One region of the Metabacillus sp. KH_069 genome, then DNA from elsewhere that is predicted to be linked to it. Evidence: riboswitches for the same ligand, from Rfam matches in the RefSeq annotation. Region 1 holds a riboswitch; the other holds the start of a gene.
The links. A riboswitch is a leader RNA that binds a small molecule or an ion and turns the genes downstream of it on or off. The one in region 1 is predicted to bind cyclic di-AMP.

Region 1 (11,683 bases):
GGTTTGTTGAGATGCATTTTTGAGATGTGATTTCAAAAGAAGTTATTTATGAAGAGAAAATATAAAAAAATTTAACCTGATATTTGTATATATATAAACGAAAAGAGGAGAATTTAATATGAAAACATTAGTTATAGCAGCTCACCCAAATCTTGAAAATTCAGCAGTAAACAAAACGTGGATGGAAAGACTCCGCAGAGAAAGTGATGTAACGGTTCATGATCTTTATCATGAATACCCAGACTTTAAGGTAAATGTTGAACGTGAACAGAAAATGTTATTGGAGCACGACAGAATCGTTTTTCAATTTCCGTTCTACTGGTACAGCAGCCCGTCTTTACTAAAAGAATGGCAGGATACCGTGCTTTCATATGGATGGGCGTATGGTTCTGAAGGAACGAAGCTTCACGGCAAAGAGTTTGTTTTAGCCATGTCCACTGGAGGGCCGGAAGCGGCCTATCAAGCAGGAGGCTACAACGAGTACAGCATGAGTGAATTGACCAAGCCATTTCAGGCAATGGCTAACCTGACAGGGATGCGTTTTCTCCCTGCATTTATCACGCACGGTGTTCGTTTTCTGACTCAGGAACAATTAAATGAAACTGCTGAAAAGCTGGTTTCTCATCTTAAAGCGTAAAGAAAAAAAGAGGGGATTGTCCAATAAGTCTCTAAAATGAAGCAGGCAGGAAAAACAAAAGTTATTTCCTGCCTGCTTTTTCTGTAGGCTCTTTTCCTAAACTTTGTTGTTTTAGATTACATGTTAAAAATCTTGAATGGAGCGGAAAGGAACGGACAACATTTATAATCGAAAACAACCATTTTATGCGAAAACAGACTTTCTGAACAGCCCCCACTTTTTTACTCTCACGAAGAAATGCTATCCTTCTCAGGCTGCTTAAGTTTTAAAAAGTGATAAAGCTGAGGTGTTACAATTCCAACAAGGATCATGCCGATGCCGGCTGTCTGTAAAAGTGTAACTTGCTCTTTTAAGATAAGTATAGAGCAGAGAATGGCCGTCGGCAGTTCAGCTGCGCCTAAAATCGTTGCAATGCCTGAACCAATTTTGGGTGTTCCAATTGAAAACAAGACAACGGGTATGAATACGCCAAAAAAGCCCAGCAGCAATGCATACACCCATAATCCTGACTGCATGGAGCCATTAGTCAGAAAATCAGGTGAAAAGGTGATTATTAAAAAGAGTGCAGCACCCAATGACATAAACAAACTCCGGTTTAAAGACGGCAATTCGGCAGCCACTCTTCCGCTTGCAAAAATAAACAGTGAAAAGGAAACAGCCGATAATAGTCCCCAGATGATTCCGGGATCACTGAAACTAAAAGCATTTTGGCCAAAGATGTTTCCCGCCAAAAATGTGCCTATTAAAAGAATGCATGCAGCAAGCACCTTATCAGGACCCGGCAGCTTTTTCACAGCGATTGCCTCAATGACAATCCCAATCCAAGTAAATTGAAATAATAGGATAATGGCAATAGATGCGGGAACCGTCTCAAGAGATTTTCCGTAAAAAATACCAGTCAAACTGGTAGTGGTTCCTGTAATCATTAAGACAAGCGCCTGCTTTAAAGGGATTTTTTTTCTTGAGAAAAAGGTCACACAGATCAAAAACATGAAAAAACCGAACAAATATTGGCTTCCAATCACTTCGTTCACTGTAAATCCGTGCATGTAGGCAATTTTAATGATGGTAGAAATAACGCCGTAGCTGCATGCGCCGACCAGAACAAGAAATGAATATTTAACTAAATGGCTCACAATGAAAACTCCTTATGAAACAAGCTTCAATCCAACTGTAGCTGAGATGATCATGCTGATAAAAAGGATTCTTTTCCAGCTGCTTGAATCTCCGTAAAATAAAATGCCTACAAGTGCGCTGCCTGCAGATCCAATTCCTGTCCAGACAGAATATGCGGTTCCAAGCGAAATGGTCTGCAGAGATTGATTTAATAGAAGAAAGCTGAATGAAAAGCCTGCAATCATGATCAGCAAGGGAACGATTCCTTTAGAATCTTTCATTTTGTTGATTCCGATGACTCCGACAACTTCAGATAGGCCTGCTGCTATCAGTAAAATCCAGTCCATCAGTTCGCAGCCTCCTCTTTTTTATCATCAGACAATGTTTTTAGTCCAATGACACCGCCAACTAAGACGATGATTAAAAGTATTTTGATAAGCTGAAATGGCTCGTTAAAAAAGAGAATTTCTGAAATAACGGTTCCTGCAGCGCCAAGTCCTGTAAAGACTGCGTAAACTGTACTCACGGGCAGTCTTTTAGTTGCACTGATCAGCAAATAAAAACTGACACATATTGTAATAATGGTAATAAGCCATTCATACCAAATGTCTGAGTATTTTAATCCCGCCACCCAGATCACTTCGATGAATCCGGCTAAAAAAACGTTTATCCAGTCGCGATTCATGATGTTCTTCCTTTCTGAGAGATAATCCCGTTCCAGTAAACACTAAAACACCCATCTAATCTCTTTTTAAATCGTTCTGCGCCGCCGTAAAGAATTTCAACCAGAACTGCATCAACCAGTCCCATATAGGCTATCACTGCATCTGATTGCTCTATTGATATAGCTTTTTGATCATTGAAGATGGTTGTAAGCAGCTCTTCAAAAGTATCCAAATAGGTGTACACTTTCTTCATCACTTCATCGTAGAGATGAACTGGCGGCAAAAAACTGATCCTGAGCATGAACTTTGTTTTATCGTCTTTTTCATAGCGGATGATATATTCTGACAGGTAATGATAAAGCGCTTCTTTTAAGGAAACGGAATTAGAGAAAACGAAGTAGTTTTTTATATACTCAATTTCGTTTTCAAGCACCTCAGTCATGACAGTAAGAAAAAGTTCATCCTTGCTCTTGAAATGAGTATAGATGGATTGTTTTTTGATGCCAACTTCATTTGCAATTGCTGCTAAAGATGCACCCTCATATCCATGTGCTGCAAAATTGCGTATAGCAGCTTCTTTAATTTGATCTGATGTCATTTTTTTCACCTTCCTGACGTTCGTCAGTCAATTATAATTCCGGAGATCATGAAAGTCAAATGCAAGAATATACGGCCATTTCTATATCTTGACATTGTCACGCTTTATTCCTTCCTGTTATGCTTGTATATGGATTGAATATAGAATAATAATCTAACAACTATACAGGAGATTTTTTTAAAATGATTAAAGCCACTTTGACCCTAACAGGATGCATGTTTTTATCAGCATTATTTTCATTTAAAGCGTTTGCTGAAGAACTCCCTTTAAAAGAACCAGACATACAAAGTGAATCGGCAGTATTGATTGATGCTGCATCAGGTCAGATTCTCTATTCAAAAGACAGTGATGCCATCATGTACCCTGCAAGTGTAACGAAGATGGCTACAGCTATCTATGCGATTGAAAATGGAAATATGGAAGATATTGTTACGGTCAGCAAAAATGCCAGAAGTGTTGATGGAACAAGGGTTTACCTTGAAGAAGGCGAGCAGGTTCCCATGAAAAAGCTCATCCAGGGCTTGTTGATCAATTCAGGAAATGATGCAGGTGTGGCGATTGCTGAACATATCAGCGGTGATACTGAGACCTTTTCTGCGGAAATGACAGCATTTCTAAAGTCAAAAGCAGGGCTTCAGCACACCAATTTCACCAACCCGCACGGCCTGTTTGATCCTGAACATGTAACGACTGCTGAAGATCTTGCAAAACTGACTCAGTACGCTTCACAAAATGATATATTTAGAGAGATTTTTTCAACAGAAGAATTGAAGTGGGACGGAGAAACATGGGATACAACGCTTCATAATCATCACAAGCTTCTTAAAGTAACACCGTATGAGGGTATGATTGGCGGAAAGAACGGCTATGTAAGCCAATCCGGTTTTACTTTATCCACTCTTGCTGAAAGAGAGAATATCAGTCTGATTGCTATTGTACTAAATGCTAAAACAGACCGTATGTCATATAAAGATACCGTGAAATTAATGGATTTTGGCTTTAATCATTTCACATCTGAATTTATTTCAGAAGGTACAGCCTTTAAAGATCAGAGCGGGCAAAAGTTTACACTGAATGAACCTCTTTATTATGCTAAAAAATTTAATGAAAGCATCACAACAGATGTCGACTTAGATGGACTTCTTGCTGTTGAAGGAGAGGATGGAAGAGAGCTCGCCACTCATAAATTAAAACCTGAAACAGCAGATGCCGGGAACGTGATGAAACAAGCAGTTCCAGATGTAAAACCATCGCTTGGTCAAAGCATGCTGCATGATCACCTGAAATTTATTGTCATGGCTTCTTTTGCAGTTGCTTTTCTTCTTGTCGGCTATTTCTTCAGGCAAGTAAGAAGATCATAAAAAAATCCTTCCTCCAATTACTGGAGAAAGGATTTTTTTATGGCGAAGCAGGCGCAGTGCTGTCTGGCTTCAACTTAAGCACTTTGTTCAGACTGGATCTAACCAAGGTGTTTCTGCTTTTCTTAGCTTGAAAGCTTGCTGTTTTTCCGTGCATAAACAAAGTAAATGATAGTTCCTATTGAGATCCAGATGAAAAATGCTGTCCATGTAATGCCAGGCAGGCTTGTCATCAAGTAAATGCAAAATAATGCACTGATTGCAGGGAAAACGGGCACAAATGGCACCTTGAATGCCCGCTCAAGGTTTGGATGGGTTTTTCTTAAGACGATTACAGCGATAGATATAAGTGTGAACGCAGCCAATGTCCCTAAATTTACAAGGTGGGCAAGTGTTGTTAAATCCACAAATCCTGCAATCGCGGCTGCAACTAAACCAGTAATCCACGTATTTTTAAAAGGTGTTTTAAATGCGGAGTGAACACTTGATAAAACACTTGGAAGCAAACCGTCCCTGCTCATCGCAAACGAAATGCGGACCTGAGCATACATCATCACAAGCAGAACAGTAGTAATCCCTGCTATTGCGCCTACAGATACAAATCCTGCAAGAGTATTTTGTCCGACATAATGCAGGGCAAACGATACGGGATCAGCGACATTGAGCTCAGTATAAGGAACCATACCCGTTAAAATTAAGGATACAGCTATGTAGAGAATCGTACAAACAGTAAGGGAAGCAATAATGCCGATCGGAACGTCACGCTGCGGTCTTTTTACCTCTTCTGCCGCGGTAGCGACTGCATCAAAGCCTATGTAAGCAAAGAAAACTGTTGCAGCGCCAGTTACAATCCCATCAAAGCCAAATGGAACAAACGGGGTCCAGTTAGCAGGCTTTACATACCAGACGCCAGCAATGATGAAGGCGACGATGACAGCAAGCTTAACAAATACCATGATATTGTTAACCCGTGTACTTTCCTTAATTCCTTTTGATAATAGTGCCGTAATTATAAAAATAATTAATACGGCAGGCAAATCAATCAATCCGCCTTTCCCCGCACCCGGTGCAGAGGTAAGGACCTCGGGCAATGCAGTGTCAAATCCTGCAAGCAGTGATTGAAAGTAGGCAGACCAGCCAGTTGCAACAGCAGATGTTGCAAGCAGATATTCAAGCATTAAATCCCAGCCAATCAAAAAGGCAAACAGTTCTCCGAGAGTTGCATATGTGTAAGTATAAACGCTTCCTGAGATTGGAACAGATGAGGCGAATTCGGCATAGCAAAAGGCAGCCAGAGCACATGCAATTCCAGACAATATAAAAGAGAGAATCAGGGCAGGTCCAGCAGCTTCAGCAGCGACCACACCTGTTAAAACGAAGATCCCGGTTCCGACTATGGCTCCGATTCCAAGCAGCGTTAAATCAAAAGCCCCCATCGTTCGATCGAGCGATTTTTGTTCGCTTTGCTTCACCATCTCTGTAATGGATTTCTTTCTGAATAAAGTACTCATAGGACCTCCCGAAAACGAATTTTACTATTTTAAAATAATTATTTTGTTGCCTGTTATTTAACCTCATCATTAGTGTTTACGGATTTTCTGTTCATAATGCAGGGCAGTCATAATGAGTAAAAGATAAAATGCTTAAAATGAAAATGTAATTGAAGATTACTTTGAGAGGACCTCTAAATATACCTAACTATTTTAGTCGTTATATTCATTTTAGAAGAAAAACAGCGAATAAATAAGCTAGGATTTTATTTGGTCACTATTTTGAACATATTTAACAGTTTTTCGTCATATTTGATGATTTTAGCGGTTTTATTGTTCTTTACAACTTAAAATCACAGGCGTAATATTACTCTCATGCAACATTGCTAAGTTATACCAGATCGCTTAATCCAATTTGGAGCGGGGGACCCACATCGGTGTGATTCCGGCACTTGGGGTGAATCGATCGCAGCATGCGAAAGAGGGGCAACTCTTATGCCCTAACCCGGCAGCTAACCTCGTAAGCGTCTTAAGAGAAGGGACGGTGCACAATTAATCGACTTGAAAAATAAAATCCGATAATCGCTTAATCCTTAAATAGGAGCGGGGGACCCAATCTTTTGTGGTGAAAATCACTAGGGGTGAGTCCATTTGAAAAATGGTAGGGCTACTCTCAATTGCCCGAATCCGACAGCTAACCTCGTAAGCGTTCTGAGAGAGGATACCTTTGTGGAGAACACTGGGTCTATGCCTCAGTGTTCTTTTGTATGCTTTTTAAATGTAAATTAATTAAATATTTGTAAAAAAAACCTAATCGCTTAATTTCTTAATGAAATCGGGGGACCCAATCTTTTGTGGTGAAAACCACTAGGGGTGAGTCCATTTGAAAAATGGTAGGGCTACTCTCATAGCCCGAATCCGACAGCTAACCCCGAAAGCGTTGTGAGGGAAAATCAAAATCGCAGTGATACGTCACGTTTCTTTAGTGATGCTAAAAGCCGCGGAAGAGATCCCTCTTCCGCGGCTTTTTTATTGAATCAGAAAAGGCAGGGAACGTCATGGAAGCGATGCTGATTTGCATTCCAAGCTATTCAAGGCTCGGCTGCATGGATGAAATTCTCCCGGATGACTCTTCACTTGCATTTGTAACAGGAGATTACAGTGTGCAGAGGTATTTGAAAAGCAGAGGGTTCAAAACGATTTATTTTATCAGGCAGAATGTTCAGTATCTGCTTATACATGAACCGATCGCAAGAGTGCTTCTGCTGGAAGACAAAATCGCAGAAACGTGTCAGTTAATTGAAATTCTCAAAGCCAGTGTAAGAGCTCCGATTACAGTCATCACTAAAAAAGCCAATTACCCGGCAAAGCTTTATGAACTGCTCGGGGCAAAGCACGTTTTTTATTCGAAACAAGATAATGTGAAATTTCTGATTCAGTAAGAACAGGGGGGAACGACATGTTAGACAGTATGATGTTACTTGCATTTGCTGCCCTTGCATTAGTAATGGCGGGGCTTGTCAAATGGTCGGATGAAATTGTGAAAGAAGGCAGGGGAGAGAAATGATGATCGTCTTGCTTCTCGGCATTGCCGCGATTACCCTTTATTTGCTTTATGCATTGGTAAATCCAGAAAAATTTTAACTTGCGGAGGAAAAGACCTTGAGCGTACTATCCATCATTTCAATCATTGTTACTTTGGCACTTGCCGTGCTGCTGGCAAAGCCGGCGGGACATTATATAGCCCGGGCTTTTACGTACCAATCTACTAAATTGGATGCAGTATTCGGTCCTGTGGAAAAAGCGGTTTATAAGATAAGCGGAATTAAACAGGTAGATCAAAGCTTCAGACAATATGCAACTTCTCTTTTATTTTCAAATATGTTCATGATTTTTATTGTGTATCTAGTGTTTCGTTTTCAAGGAAACCTGCCGCTGAATCCGAGCGGCATGGCAGGGATGGATCCAACCCTTGCTTTTAATACGGCCATCAGTTTTATGACAAATACAAATCTCCAACATTACAGCGGAGAAAGCGGCCTGTCCTATTTATCTCAGATGATTGCTATAACGTTTATGATGTTCGTCGCCCCTGCAACTGCATTTGCGGCTGCAATTGCATTAATAAGAGGTCTCGCAGGAAATCCGCTTGGAAATTTCTTTATTGATCTAATCCGGTCTATCACACGTGTTCTTCTTCCGATTGCTTTTATCGCTGCACTGATCTTCGTTTTTCTTGGGGTACCGCAAACACTCGATTCAAGTGTTACGGCCACAACGGTGGAAGGTGCCGAGCAGACAATCGCAAGAGGACCGGTTGCTTCTCTTTTATCTATTAAGGAAGTTGGAAACAACGGCGGAGGTTTTTTCGGAGTAAACTCAGCCCATCCGTTTGAAAACCCGAATGCGATCAGCAACTTGCTTCAGATCCTCTTGATGCTGCTGATTCCGACAGCCATTCCCTTTACGTATGGAAAGATGGTAGGGAATGCGAAACAGGGAAGAATTTTATTTGCTGCAATGGCGATGATATTTGTGGTGTTTCTAGGTACATCCCTTTATGCAGAATTCCAGGGAAATCCAAGATTAGCTGAAGCCGGCCTTGAGCAGGCATCCGGCAGCATGGAAGGGAAAGAAGTTCGGTTTGGTGCAGATCAATCTACTCTTTATGCCATCGTGACAACCGCTTCTGAAACTGGAGCCGTCAATACGATGCATGATACGCTGTCACCTGTAACTGGGATGCTGGCTTTATCCAATATGCTGCTGAATACGGTGTTTGGCGGTATTGGGGCAGGCTTTATGAACATTATCATGTATGCTATCATAGCCGTTTTCCTGTCGGGGTTAATGGTCGGACGTACTCCGGAATTCCTGGGCAAGAAAATAGAAGGAAAAGAAATGAAGCTGATCGCTGTGACGCTGCTTATCCATCCGTTTTTGATTCTGGCTTCAACAGCCGTTGCTTTGTATACACCGCTTGGTTCGGATGGGATTTCAAATCCAGGGTTTCACGGGCTCTCCCAGGTTCTTTACGAGTACACATCTTCTGCAGCCAATAATGGTTCAGGATTTGAAGGGCTTGGGGATGCAACGCCATTTTGGAATATCTCGACCGGAATTGTCATGTTTGTCGGAAGATACTTTGGGATTATTGCCATGCTTGCAGTAGGAGCTTCTTTGGCCGCTAAAAAGATTGTACCCGAGACAATCGGCACATTCCGTACAGATACTGGACTCTTTGGAACCATTTTTGTAGGAGCTGTCTTTATTGTCGGGGCTTTGACATTCTTCCCGGTATTGGTTCTGGGACCGGTAGCAGAGCTCTTAACTTTATAAACCTAATTGGAGGATCCTGAAATGAGTAAGCCATCTTTAGCAACAGCAGTAAAGACTGCTGAGAGATATGAACTGAACAAAGCTTCTGAACAGATGCAGCCTGATGATGATAACAAAGAAAACAAAAAGCCTGCAGAAAAGGGGCTTATAGTGAACGCCATTAAAGCATCCTTTTTCAAATTAGATCCGCGGGTTATGGTGAAAAATCCAATCATGTTCATTGTCGAAATCGGATTTGCTCTAACACTGCTTCTTACATTTTTCCCTTCTGCTTTTGGTTCAACTGAAGTTAATGTCTGGGTTAATCTGACGGTATCCCTGATTCTTCTGTTTACGGTTCTATTTGCGAATTTCGCAGAAGCACTTGCAGAGGGCCGGGGAATGGCACAGGCGAATTCTCTTAAGAATTCGAAAAAAGAAATGACGGCAAATAAGGTAAAACCTAATGGAGATGTGGAAAAAACAGATTCCGCTTCGCTCCGTAAAGGAGATGTCGTCATCGTTTCGCAGGGTGAATTTATTCCAGGGGACGGAGAGGTCATTTCAGGCCTTGCCTCAGTAGATGAATCAGCCATTACGGGAGAATCTGCACCTGTAATAAAAGAAGCGGGAGGAGACTTCAACTCTGTTACAGGCGGCACAAAGGTTGTCAGCGATCAAATCAAGGTAAGAATTACGAGTGATCCCGGTGAATCATTCCTTGATAAAATGATTGCGCTTGTTGAAGGGGCGCAGCGTCAAAAAACACCGAATGAAATTGCTTTAAATACGGTTTTAACAAGCTTGACTCTTATCTTTATGATTGTGGTTGTCACATTGCCTTTTTATACAAATTATCTCGGCTTTCAACTTGAAATCCCAGTATTGATTGCCTTGCTTGTGTGCTTAATACCGACAACAATCGGCGGCCTTCTGTCAGCGATTGGGATCGCGGGGATGGACCGGGTTACACAATTTAATGTGATTGCCATGTCAGGGAAAGCGGTTGAAGCTGCTGGCGATATTAATACCATCATTTTAGATAAAACAGGAACGATCACGTTTGGGAACAGGATGGCAAGTGAGTTTACTCCAGTCGGAAATCACGCGATGCAGGATCTGGCTCAATGGACGGCCATTAGCTCACTTGAAGATGAAACACCAGAAGGAAGATCTGTTCTTGAACTGCTGAAGAAGAAACAGCTTGTCTTTAATACAGATATCGCAATAGGCGGAACGTTTATCGAATTTAAGGCAGAAACGCGCATGAGCGGAATGGACCTTGCGGATGGGAGTGTTGTCAGAAAAGGGGCGGTAGAAGCCGTAAAGAAATGGGTTCTCTCACAAGGCGGAACCATTCCTTCTAATTTAGACCGGAAAACAGATGAAATATCAAAGGCTGGAGGCACACCTCTTGCTGTAGCCATGAACGATCAGATTTTTGGGCTGATTTACTTGAAAGATACAGTAAAGCCAGGCATGAAAGAGCGTTTTGACAAGCTTCGCAGCATGGGAATCAAGACCGTCATGTGCACAGGCGACAATCCACTTACAGCAGCAACGATTGCTAAAGAAGCAGGCGTTGATGAGTTTATCGCAGAATGCAAGCCTGAGGATAAAATTGAAGTCATTAAGTATGAACAATCACAAGGCAAGCTTGTTGCGATGACGGGCGATGGTACAAATGATGCTCCAGCTCTCGCCCAGGCGGATGTTGGTCTTGCCATGAACAGCGGTACGGCAGCTGCCAAGGAAGCAGCAAATATGGTGGATTTAGATTCAAATCCAACAAAAATTATTGAAGTCGTCTCGATCGGAAAACAGCTGCTGATGACACGGGGGGCTTTGACAACCTTCAGCATTGCCAACGATATCGCGAAATATTTTGCCATCATTCCTGCGATGTTCATGCTTGCCATTCCTGAAATGAACGTGCTGAATATCATGAGACTTGATTCACCGATATCAGCTATTCTTTCAGCACTCATCTTCAACGCGGTCATTATTCCAATTCTGATACCTCTCGCTATGAAAGGCGTCAGCTATAAACCGATGAGTTCGAATGCTTTGCTGAGAAGAAACTTGCTTATATACGGTTTTGGGGGAGTACTGGTTCCTTTCATCGGAATAAAAATCATTGATGCAGTTCTTGCTTTATTTATATAAGAAGAAAAGAGGTTTTTTAAAGTGGAAGAAAAACAATCGATCATCGGTCCGATCATCAGAATGAGCTTATTATTAATGGCAGTCTGCGGGTTGGTTTACCCAGCTGCAGTAACAGGGATTGCCCAAACCATTTCTCCTGCAAAGGCAGATGGAAGCTTAGTATATGATGAGAATCACAATGTGATAGGTTCTGAGCTTATCGGGCAGACCTTTGCAGGAGACAGCTATTTTCATGGAAGAATTTCAAGTATAGACAATAATGGCGCCGGCTCAGGATCCAATAACTATGCACCATCCAATGAAGATATGCTGAAGCGTACGCAGGAATCCATCGA
Region 2 (11,683 bases), 930 kb from region 1:
TTAATGCTGCACCAAAAGTCTTGGAATCATAAAACAGATCGTTTTCATTTTGTACGCCGTAAATGTAATCCGGCAAGTGCACATGTGCCGTTACAGTATAAGTTTTCCCGCCGGCTTTCCATTGATCGCCGATATCAAGACTGTGGTGATTGGCATAAGCAGCCGTAACCGCAGCTTCATTTTCTTCATCAGGGAGCGTTCCATCTACAACATAGGGCAGATTCATGCTGTTTTGAAGAGACAGAAACCGGACTGTAGTCCCTTCTTTCCATTCAGCATCAAGCCAGGATCTTTCCTCTAGATCAAGATTAAACTTATTTTCCAGGTCATCCATCTGCCCATTTGTGAGCCTTTCGCCTGCAGCAAATTGAAAGTCTTCCTGCTTATAGTCTTTTCTGAATAATTGATTACTCGAATCCATCAGTGCCATCGAGCTTGAAAGCATGACAAACAGCATGACAGCTATGGCTAGTAGAAAAACAGCTCCTGAAAATTGCAAAGGCTTTTGCCGCATCCCTCGCACAGCCATTTTACGGATTTTCATACCCATCTCACCTGCTCAGCCTCGATTGGCTCTTCATTTTTTATCGTTTCAATGACCATGCCGCTTTTCATTTTCAAAACGGTATGTGCCATATCCGCAATACCTGGATTATGAGTGATGATCAGAACCGTGGTTTGATAAGCGCGGTTCACTTCTTGAATCAGCGACAGAATCTTTTTACCTGTCTCTTCGTCTAAGGCACCTGTTGGCTCATCGCAAAACAAAATGCTTGGGTTTTTGACGATGGCACGGGCTATCGCTGTTCTCTGCTGTTCTCCTCCGCTTAATTGGTGCGGAAATTTATGCTGATGGTCATACATCCCCACTTTTTTAAGAATTTCATCTTTCGGCAGCGGTGACCCGCTGATTTCAGAGCCGACTTCAACATTTTCCCTGACCGTCAGAGATGGAATCAGATTGTACGATTGGAAAATAAAGCCTGCGTGATCTCTCCGGTAAGCTGTCAGCTCTTTATCTTTTAACTGATGAAGCTGCAATCCTTGTACAGCCACTTCTCCTTTATCAGCCCGGTCAATTCCTCCGGTGACATTCAGCAGTGTAGACTTCCCTGATCCTGATGGACCCAATATAACGACAATTTCACCCTGGCTGATCGTTAAACTTACCTCTTTGAGTGCAGCAACCTCTACTTCTCCTGCTTTATAAGATTTGCTGACGCCTTTTAATTGGATACTCATTTTGCACCCCACAAGTTATGAAATGTTTTTTAAATTTAATTTCATAATTATCGTACATCAGAAAATAGCCGGCGACAAGTAGTTTTTGAACTATTTTTCAATTTTCATTTCATCTTTCATCTTTTTTTCCGATTTATGGATTGCAATCAATTGGTTCATACTACTTATGTATGAAAATAATCTTAAATGTTTGATTTACTTCATTTTTAGCATTAAAATTAAGTACTTGAACAGGTTACATACTTTTTTAATAAATCCGGCTGATATAAAGTGAGGTTCAATACATGAATACGGAACAAAAACCAAAAGCAGTAATTGTAATATTCGGGGCAACAGGAGACCTTGCAAAACGCAAGCTTTTCCCTTCCATTTACCGCCTGTACCGCAGCAAGAAAATTGATGCTGATTTTGCAGTCGTCGGTGTAGGAAGAAGACCGTGGACAAATGATGAATTCCGCTCGAATGTCAGTGAATCGATTCAATCATCGATCAAGAAATCATCAGAGCTAGAAGAGTTCGCATCACACTTTTATTATCATCCGTTTGATGTGACAAATCCATCTTCGTACTTAGAGTTAAAAGGGATCCTCTCCGATATGGACAGCAAGTATCAAATTCCGGGAAACCGCATGTTCTATATGGCTATGGCACCTGAATTCTTCGGAACGATTGCGCGCAATCTAAAAAAAGAAGGATTAACGGCAACAGATGGCTGGAGCCGTCTAGTGATTGAAAAACCGTTTGGACATGATCTGCCTTCTGCACAGGAATTAAATGATGAAATCCGCGAAGCTTTTTCTGAAGATCAAATTTACCGGATTGATCATTATTTAGGAAAACAAATGGTCCAAAATATAGAAGTGATCCGTTTCTCAAACGCATTGTTTGAATCTGTCTGGAACAACCGATATATCTCAAATATCCAGGTAACTTCAAGCGAAGTGCTCGGTGTTGAAGACCGCGGACGTTACTATGAAAATTCCGGCGCTCTTCGGGACATGGTTCAGAATCACCTAATGCAAATGGTTGCCCTGCTTGCAATGGAGCCGCCAATTAAGCTCGAAACTGATGAAATCCGTTCTGAAAAAGTGAAGGTCATGCGTGCCCTCCGCCCGATGACGGAAAAAGATGTTCCTGATTACTTCGTACGCGGACAATACGGCAAAGGCGAATCTGAAGGAACAGCGGTTCCCGGCTACCGTGAAGAAAGCAACGTAGATGCGGAATCCAATACAGAAACATACGTAGCAGGCAAAGTCATGATTGATAACTTCAGATGGGCAGGTGTTCCATTCTACATCCGTACAGGAAAACGAATGGCCGCGAAATCCACAAAAATTGTTGTTCAATTTAAAGATTTGCCGATGAACCTGTATTCAAATGATGTTGACAGCAAGCATCCAAACCTGCTTGTGATTCATATTCAGCCTGATGAAGGAATTACCCTTCATCTGAATGCAAAAGAAGCAGGCGGCGGATCCTATGTAAAGCCGATCAAGCTTGACTACTGCAGCAATTGTGTTGATCAATTCAATACACCTGAAGCGTATGAAAAATTGATTTATGATGGCCTGCGCGGAGATGCAACAAACTTCACGCACTGGGATGAAGTTTCTCTCTCATGGAGCTATGTTGATACCATTTCAAAAACATGGGAATCAGCTAAAGCAGAGTTTCCTAACTATGCTGCCGGTTCTATGGGACCGAAAGCAGCAGATGAAATGCTTGAAAAAGACGGCTTTCACTGGTGGCCAATTACAGATATTGTAGAATAAGATGATAAAACGCCTGGAACAATCCAGGCGTTTTATTGCGCAAAAAAAAAGCCGCTCTAAGCTGAGGGGCTTTTACTTGTTAAAATCTTTTTTGCTTTTGAGAAAATACATAAAAAATACGGCAAGAGAACATACAATTAATCCGGCAAGTCCTGCAAAAATATTGGTATAAATCAGCTTAGGCGATAGTCCCTCCTGCCATTCAATAAACAGACCGGAGAGGGCAACACCGAACGCTCCCCCAAAAAATTGAACAAGCTGTGTCATCCCCATTCCCGCTCCAATTTCTTTTTCCGGAAGAATGCGGGTAGCCTCATTTGCAATGCTTGATGTCAAGCTTGAAAAACCAGTGCTCATAAACATATAGGCAATTAAAATCGCATAAGGCGAAATGGTTGAGAAAAACACCAAAATAACAGTTGAAATCAATAAAAATGCATGACCAAAAAAGATGAGCGGAAGATTTCCGAACTTATCAATCAAGCGGCCAATAAACTGAGCTGCGACTGCAGACAAAATCGCACCGGGGAAGATAATCATTCCAATGGCTGCCGGATCCTTCTCAAAAATAACTGTGAGAATAATAGGCATTAAAAACAGTGTTGAAAAATGAACTATAAAAGCCGAAAACCCGACTCCTGCTAATTTTAAATATTGACGATTGCGCAAAAGGGACGGCTGGACAAACGGGATGTCGACTTTATGAATATGTCTCCAGAGAATAAATAAAAGAATAACTGTGCCGGCAAGCAATGGAATTGACATAGTTGATAAAAACAGCAGCAAGCCTGTAACACCAATTCCGGTCAACAAGCCTCCTAAAGAATCAAAATGCACTTGCTTCGCATCTTCTTTCGGCAAAAGTTTTTGAAAGAGCGGCAATAGCAGGATAACAAATCCTGTGATCAAAAATAGATAATGCCAGCCTAAATATTGTGTAATGGCTCCCCCTATAACAGGACCCAGACCAAATCCAAGCGAGGCAGCAGATGAGATAAGAGACATTGCTTTTCCCCGTCTTGAGATGGGAATATATTTTCCTGCAAGAACCATCGCAAGACCAGGAACAGCACCGGCTCCTGCAGCCTGAAGGACACGGGCAGTTAAAAGCATATAAAAATTGTTTGAGAAAAACCCGATAATGGATGAGATTCCAAGCAGCATTAAACCAATAGAGAGCAGCTTTGCGATCGGAATAAAATCGGATAAGCGGCTGTATGTCAAAGTGGAAATAGCAAAGGCAATCGAATAGCCGGATACAATCCAAGATGCTGTTCCAGATGATAAGCTAAGGTTATTTAACACACTTGGCAGCGCAACATTGAACATCGTGGTGTTCATGACGACAAGCCAGACGGTTAAGCTCCATAATAAAACAATCTTTGTTTCGTGGGCTAATCCATGATCGTTTTTTTCAATAGGTAATTCCGTTGTAATTGCAGACATGTGATCCCGCCTTTTTATTTCGTGTACCTAATGAAATATACGCGCTCCAACGACAATCGTCAACCAATTTGAATTCATGAAAAAACCGGGCATCCGCTTACATGCCCGGCTGTATCTATTAATAATGAGTGCCATATTTTTTCGCTCGTTTATCTGCCTTCGCATCTTTCACAACTAGTACCGCATGGATGGCTCCGGGAATATAAAAGATCAAAGTTAAAATCAAATTCAGCAGAGCCTGAAATGGTTTTCCGACAAAAAGCACCGCAACTGGCGGCAATAATATGGCAAGCAAATAAAGCATCCGACTTCACCCCGTTCTCTCATTCTGTTTCTTTTTTACCCGGAAACATCAAGGTGAAAACATATATGAAAGGGCTGTGTTCGGATTAATTGCTGATTTGCTATCGTTATTTAACGCGAAATAAGGTCTCAGACGTGCTCTTTTAGTCGGCGTATGGAATGCAAAAAATCCATAACCCGATTTTACTAGCTATCTCTAGCAGTTTACGAAAGAGCCAAATGAAAACACGGCGCCAGAGGGCACCGTGTTTGTTTGCTTATTTAGACATCCATTCTGTATGGAAAATACCTTCTTTATCTGTACGCTGATACGTATGAGCTCCAAAGTAGTCACGCTGCGCCTGAATAAGGTTGGCAGGAAGCGTTTCTGTACGGTAGCTGTCATAGTAAGATAACGCAGCTGAGAAGCTAGGCACTGGTACTCCCTGCTCAATCGCAACCGTTAAGACCTTGCGGAGTGCTCCCTGGTAGCCTTCAGCAATTTCTTTAAAGTATGGATCCAAAAGCAGATTTGCAAGGCTTGCATCACGGTCATACGCATCTTTAATTTTTTGCAGGAATGCAGCGCGGATGATGCAGCCTCCTCTGAAAATCATCGCGATGTCACCATACTGAAGGTCCCACTTATATTCATCAGAAGCTGCTCTCATTTGAGCGAAGCCTTGTGCATAAGAACAAATTTTACTCATATAAAGAGCTTTGCGCACAACTTCAATCAGTTCTGCTTTGTCGCCTTCATAAGAAACAGCTGCAGGTCCTGATAAGATTTTGCTTGCTTTCACCCGCTCATCCTTCATGGCTGAAATGAAGCGTGCAAATACAGACTCCGTAATAATCGGAAGCGGAACACCTAAATCAAGAGCGCTTTTGCTTGTCCATTTTCCAGTGCCCTTTTGGCCTGCAGTATCCAAGATAACATCTACTAGCGGCTTGCCTGTTTCTTCATCTGTTTTCGTGAAGATGTCAGCTGTGATTTCAATTAAATAGCTGTCAAGCTCACCTTTATTCCAGTCTGCAAATACTTCATGTAATTCCTCTGCAGATAGACCAAGAACATTTTTCAAAATAAAATAAGCTTCTGAAATCAGCTGCATGTCCCCATATTCAATGCCGTTATGAACCATTTTCACGTAATGGCCAGCACCATCAGGACCGATGTATGTAGTACATGGATCTCCATCAACTTTTGCAGAAATCGCTTCAAAAATAGGTTTTACTAGATCGAATGCTTCTTTCTGTCCGCCAGGCATAATGGATGGTCCTTTAAGTGCCCCTTCTTCGCCTCCGGATACACCGGTGCCGATGAAGTGAATGCCGCTCTCGGCAAGCTCCTTGTTCCGGCGCTGTGTGTCTGTATAAAGCGTGTTTCCGCCGTCAATTAAAATATCCCCTTTGTCTAAATGAGGAAGCAATTGTTCAATAGTAGCATCTGTTGCAAAGCCCGCTTTGACCATTAACAAAATTTTGCGGGGAGTTTCAAGTGATTGAACAAATTCTTCAATGCTGTATGTACCAACAAGATTTTTTCCGCTGTTTTCTTTCAGCATTTCCTCTGTTTTATCAGAAGAACGATTATAAACCGATACGGAATAACCGCGGCTTTCTATATTAAGAGCGAGGTTTTTGCCCATGACGGCCAAACCGATGACGCCAATTTGCTGTTTTGACATTATAATACTTCCCTTCTCAATCAATTTTTTAATAGACAGAGCTCATGTATACATGCACATGGATTCTTCATGTAAAATAACACAGGAGCCTTGCTTTTATCAAGTAAAGCGCCTTGCTCATTCCCTTAAAAAATCTTTATTAAAACTTGTGCCGCTTGTCTTATCATCTTCTGATTTGTCCACTTTCATCCCGCGTTTCACCATGCTGCCGCCATATTTTCTATTAATATCTTCAATGGTTTTGTAAAGCGGTTCTTTTTTTGCATCCTCCTGAAAAGAAAAAAGATCCAGCTGCTTATAAGCCTCCTCTTTCTGAACGAGATCCTGGCATGTGATCCCAAGAAGCCGGATCGGTTCACCTGTCCAATGTTTATCAAACAGAGCTTTAGCATGTGTAAGAATATCTTCTTTCTCTGCAATGGGGTTGTTCAGCTTTTTACTTCGGGTAAATGTGCTTCGGTCAGAATAGCGGATTGTCGTGAAGATTTTCGTGCCGAGAACATCCTTCCGTTTCATTCTGCTGCTTACCGATTGTGACAGGCGGTTCAGTGTTTCATAAAGAATTCTCGGCTCTGTCGTATCTTTTGATAATGTAGTTGAATTTCCAATGCTTTTAAAATCATAGATAGAGTCAGGGTTTACCTCTCTGTCATCGATTCCATTCGCTCTTTTTTTCAGCCTCTCTCCATTAATTCCGAGAAGCTGCTTTAACCCGATCGCATCTGCATCTGCAAGGTCTTTTATTGTTTGAATGCCAATTGTTCTTAATTTATCCGCTGTTTTTTCGCCAACCCCATGCATCTCGCTTACAGGAAGCGGCCAAAGCGTTTTACCCAGTTCCCGCTTTCTGAGTACTGTGATGCCAAGCGGTTTTTTCATATTGGATGCCATTTTGGCGAGAAATTTATTAGGTGCGACGCCGATGCTAGCAGGCAGCAAAAGTTCTTCCATCAGTCTGTCCTGAATGGTCTTTGCGATTTGAAGAGGATTGCCCTCCTTTAAAAATTCCGTTAAATCCATATAACCTTCATCAATTGAAACGGGCTCTACCAAATGGGTAAACTCCCGCAAAAGATCGAACATAGCTTTCGAGGCTTTCCTGTAACGGTCAAAGTTTGGTTTGCGCACAATTAGTTCAGGACAATGCCGTTTCGCCTGCCAAAGCGGCATGGTCGTTTTTACACCCTTAGCCCTCGCCTCATAACTGCAGGTAACCACAATTCCTTTTCTTTCTTCAACATTTCCTGCAATGGCAAGCGGCTTTCCTCTGAGTTCGGGTTCAAATGCCATTTCAACAGATGCATAAAAGCTGTTCATATCCACATGAAGAATCACTTTTGGCCCGCTTTGCTCTTTCATTTCCGTTCAACTTCTTTCCAGACTGTTGTTAATCTTAAGTTTACCATAACAGCAGTAAACACGGCCATTCAGCATAAAAAGATTGACAAGCTGCTGTTTGTCAGAGTAAATTATATCTTGTGTGTTTTTTATTATACTGAACAAATGAATAACAAGCTTAATCTATCCAGAACGGGGGAATCATGCAATTGGTAATCCATTTACCTTGGGGTGAATCCTTTAAACAAAGGCAGGGAACTCTCAATCCCGAATCCGACAGTTAACCTCGTGTGCTTTATTGAGAGAAAGAACTTTAGTGAATTAAAGACCTTTCTTTCTTAAGAACGGTCTTTTTTTGTGTTTTCAGACAACTTAGAGGGGGTTCATACATGAAGAAATTTAAATTGGGACTGGCTTCCCAAATTTTCATCGGTTTGATTTTAGGGATTTTGGCAGGTGTTATTTGGTTTAACGATCCGCGTGTTGCAGCGTTCCTGCAGCCGCTTGGTGATTTATTTCTCCGGTTAATTAAAATGATCGTCATTCCTATTGTCATTTCCAGCTTAATTGTCGGTGTTGCCGGAGCAGGCAATGGAAAACACGTTGGAAGGCTTGGCGGCAAAACAATCCTTTATTTTGAAATCATTACAACAGTTGCGATTGTTCTTGGCGTATTGCTTGCAAATGTCTTCCAGCCTGGACAAGGTGTTGACCTTGAGTCTGCTCAAAAGACAGATATCCAGCAGTATGTCGATACGTCTGAGGAGCAAAGTGAAAAATCGGTCGCCGAAACGTTCCTTCATATCGTTCCGACAAACTTCTTTAAATCTGTCGTTGAAGGAGACATGCTTGCAATTATCTTTTTCTCAGTCCTGTTTGGGCTCGGGGTCGCAGCCATCGGCGAACGGGGAAAACCTGTTCTTCAGTTCTTTGACGGCGTCTCGCACGCGATGTTCCACGTAGTAAATCTTGTGATGAAAGTCGCTCCGCTTGGTGTGTTTGCTCTGATTGGAGTAACCGTGTCAAAGTTCGGGATCGATTCTTTATTGTCTCTAGGCAAATTAGTTCTGCTGGTATACGCTGCCCTGATCTTCTTCCTGATCGTTGTTTTAGGTGCAGTTGCCAAATGGGCAGGGGTTAATATCTTTTCACTCCTGCGCTACATTAAGGACGAGCTCCTGCTGGCATTCAGTACATCCAGCTCTGAAACCGTCCTCCCCCGCATTATGGAAAAGCTTGAAAAAATGGGATGCCCTAAAGGAATTGTTTCATTTGTCGTTCCGATTGGCTACACCTTCAACCTTGACGGATCTGTGCTCTATCAGGCAATCGCTGCCTTGTTCCTTGCACAAGTCTACGGCATCGAGTTGACAATCGTACAGCAATTAACGCTGATCTTAGTCTTGATGGTCACTTCTAAAGGTATGGCTGCCGTTCCGGGCACATCCTTTGTCGTCCTGCTTGCTACCCTTGGAACCATTGGAATACCGGCAGAAGGACTCGCCTTTATTGCCGGAGTTGACCGCATCATGGACATGGCGCGCACGGTAGTAAACTTAGTTGGAAATACATTGGCTGCAATTGTCATGTCAAAATCAGAAGGAAAATACAACCGCATTAAAGCGAACGAAGTGATGAAAGCAAGTGCATAAAAATAATCTGCCCCCGGCGTTGCTGCCGGGGGTTTCTTATACAATCAGAATTTCCGGGAATGGAAGAATCATCAGCTTTTTCTTTCAGCAGTTCAATCCGTTCATGCATCTCTTGTTCACCCTCCCTCTCCCAGTTGCTTACAACTATCTATATTTATGGGTATAATTCTCTTACTGAGGGTTCGATTCCTTCGCTTTCTTACCCTCTAAAACCGAGAAACGGTTTTTGAGGGCACGATTTCCCTATCAAAGCGAAACACACCATTCAGCAATGAATGGTGTGTTTTAATCTAAATCTATTTCACTTGCACTCAACCTTATCAAACCCAAACCGTTCAAGAAACTCATTGTAAGCTTCCATTCTGCCCAATATTTTGCCCTTTTCAAGCTCGTTCATTTCGTCATCTTTCAGAAGCTTGCAATTCTCCTCCGCTCTCGTTTTCACATAGGAAGCGATGGCGCTTTCATTAAATGTATTCATATTGATCACCTCTCCTTAATATGGAAAGTACCCCGCTGCCCTCTTTAACAAACTATTATCAGCACATTCAAAAGCCCCTCACCTGTTTAAAGGCAAAGGGCTTAGGGCTAACTTCTTCCAATTTTTCTGAATAAATTCTTCTCTTCCTGACTCTTCTCTTTCTTGCTTATACTTCTCCGGATTTTTAGCATAAAACTTTTGATGATATTCTTCTGCAGGGTAAAAAGGTGCTGCAGGCAGGATTTCAGTGACAACCGGATTTTTAAAGCGGCCGCTTTCGTCAATTTCCTGCTTTGTCTTTTCTGCTTTTTGCTTTTGTTCTTCGGTGTGATAAAAAATGGCTGTACGGTACTGGCTTCCTCTATCAAAGAACTGTCCGCCGTCATCTGTCGGATCTATTTGCGGCCAATATAACTCGAGCAGTCTTTGATATGAAAATACTTCAGGTTCAAAGGTAATTTCGACAGCTTCACGATGGCCTGTTTCACCTGTCTTAATTTGTTCATAAGAAGGATTTTCCAAGGTTCCGCCTGTATAGCCTGAAACAACCTCAATGATTCCAGGCTGCTCGTCAAACGGCTTGACCATACACCAGAAACATCCTCCCGCAAACGTTGCTTTTTCTCTTTTATTCATGCATGACACCTCTATTTTCTAAATAAGAAACAGCAGGAGCAATCGCTGCGCCTGCCATTCTTTTTGGATTATTTGCCTTTAGCTACTTCTTCAATGATAGCCACAACGAGTTCTGCTGTTTTCACAAGCTCTTCTATCGGCATCTTTTCATTAGTTGTATGGATATCTTCGTATCCTACTGCCAAATTTACGGTTGGAATGTCAAATCCGGCAATCACGTTGGCATCACTGCCTCCGCCGCTTGTTTGAAGCTCGCTTGTGCGTCCGATTGCTGCAGCCGCTTTTTTAGCGACTTCCACAACATGATCACCCTCGCCAAATTTAAATCCTGGATACATCACTTCAATGTCCACTTCAGCTCGTCCGCCCATTTCAGCAGCAACGCTCTCAAAAGCTTCTTTCATTTTCGCCACTTGAGCTTCCATTTTCTCAGGAACCAAAGATCTTGCTTCAGCTAAGATATTCACATGATCGCAAACGATGTTTGTTTGCGTGCCTCCTTCAAAACGGCCAATATTAGCTGTTGTTTCTTGATCAATTCTGCCTAAAGGCATTTTTGCTATCGCTTTGGCTGCAATGGTAATCGCAGATACACCTTTTTCAGGAGCGACACCGGCATGAGCCGTTTTGCCAAAGATGGCTGCTTTTACTTTAGCCTGTGTTGGAGCTGCTACAATGATTGTGCCGACTTTACCATCACTGTCTAATGCATAACCGAATTTTGCAGTGATTTGAGATCCATCTAAAGCTTTTGCACCTACAAGGCCAGATTCTTCACCGGCGGTAATAATAAATTCGATTTTTCCATGTGCGATGTTATTTTCCTTTAAAACGCGGACGGCTTCAAGCATCGCCGATAAACCTGTTTTATCATCAGCACCTAAAATCGTCGTTCCATCTGTCACGATGTAATCATCTTTAATGGATGGCTTAATGCCTTTTCCTGGTACAACCGTATCCATGTGTGAAGTAAAGTAAATTGGATCTATTCCGTCCTTTACAGCTTCCAGAGTACAAATTAGATTTCCTGCTCCGTGTCCAGTGACGCCGGTTGTATCATCTTCCACTACATGAACACCAAGTGCTGAAAACTTTTCTTTTAATACTTTTGCTATTTCTGTTTCAAATTTCGTCTCTGAA

Region 2: it holds a riboswitch for cyclic di-AMP, as region 1 does, so the genes downstream of both, gltT (glutamate/proton symporter GltT) here and AC3ISE_RS19400 (hypothetical protein) in region 1, are expected to answer to the same signal.

What each region holds. Positions count from the first base shown of each region.
Region 1 covers NZ_CM174460.1:3,840,575-3,852,257, reverse strand. Annotated here, with positions in the region: gene AC3ISE_RS19435 (NAD(P)H-dependent oxidoreductase) at 119-637, shown strand; gene AC3ISE_RS19430 (EamA family transporter) at 865-1,773, opposite strand; gene AC3ISE_RS19425 (DMT family transporter) at 1,786-2,100, opposite strand; gene AC3ISE_RS19420 (DMT family transporter) at 2,100-2,438, opposite strand; gene AC3ISE_RS19415 (TetR/AcrR family transcriptional regulator) at 2,435-3,016, opposite strand; gene AC3ISE_RS19410 (D-alanyl-D-alanine carboxypeptidase family protein) at 3,199-4,377, shown strand; gene bcaP (branched-chain amino acid transporter BcaP) at 4,500-5,885, opposite strand; cyclic di-AMP (ydaO/yuaA leader) riboswitch at 6,257-6,407, shown strand; cyclic di-AMP (ydaO/yuaA leader) riboswitch at 6,438-6,589, shown strand; cyclic di-AMP (ydaO/yuaA leader) riboswitch at 6,670-6,818, shown strand; gene AC3ISE_RS19400 (hypothetical protein) at 6,923-7,306, shown strand; gene AC3ISE_RS19395 (hypothetical protein) at 7,324-7,431, shown strand; gene AC3ISE_RS19390 (potassium-transporting ATPase subunit F) at 7,428-7,508, shown strand; gene kdpA (potassium-transporting ATPase subunit KdpA) at 7,542-9,203, shown strand; gene kdpB (potassium-transporting ATPase subunit KdpB) at 9,297-11,348, shown strand; gene kdpC (potassium-transporting ATPase subunit KdpC) at 11,370-11,683, shown strand, end outside.
Region 2 covers NZ_CM174460.1:2,909,341-2,921,023, forward strand. Annotated here, with positions in the region: gene AC3ISE_RS14615 (ABC transporter permease) at 1-544, opposite strand, end outside; gene AC3ISE_RS14620 (ABC transporter ATP-binding protein) at 541-1,242, opposite strand; gene zwf (glucose-6-phosphate dehydrogenase) at 1,527-3,017, shown strand; gene AC3ISE_RS14630 (MFS transporter) at 3,090-4,463, opposite strand; gene AC3ISE_RS14635 (YqaE/Pmp3 family membrane protein) at 4,582-4,767, opposite strand; gene gndA (NADP-dependent phosphogluconate dehydrogenase) at 5,024-6,436, opposite strand; gene AC3ISE_RS14645 (DNA polymerase IV) at 6,554-7,795, opposite strand; cyclic di-AMP (ydaO/yuaA leader) riboswitch at 7,940-8,084, shown strand; gene gltT (glutamate/proton symporter GltT) at 8,164-9,426, shown strand; gene AC3ISE_RS14655 (hypothetical protein) at 9,728-9,907, opposite strand; gene msrA (peptide-methionine (S)-S-oxide reductase MsrA) at 9,986-10,543, opposite strand; gene AC3ISE_RS14665 (M20/M25/M40 family metallo-hydrolase) at 10,612-11,683, opposite strand, start outside.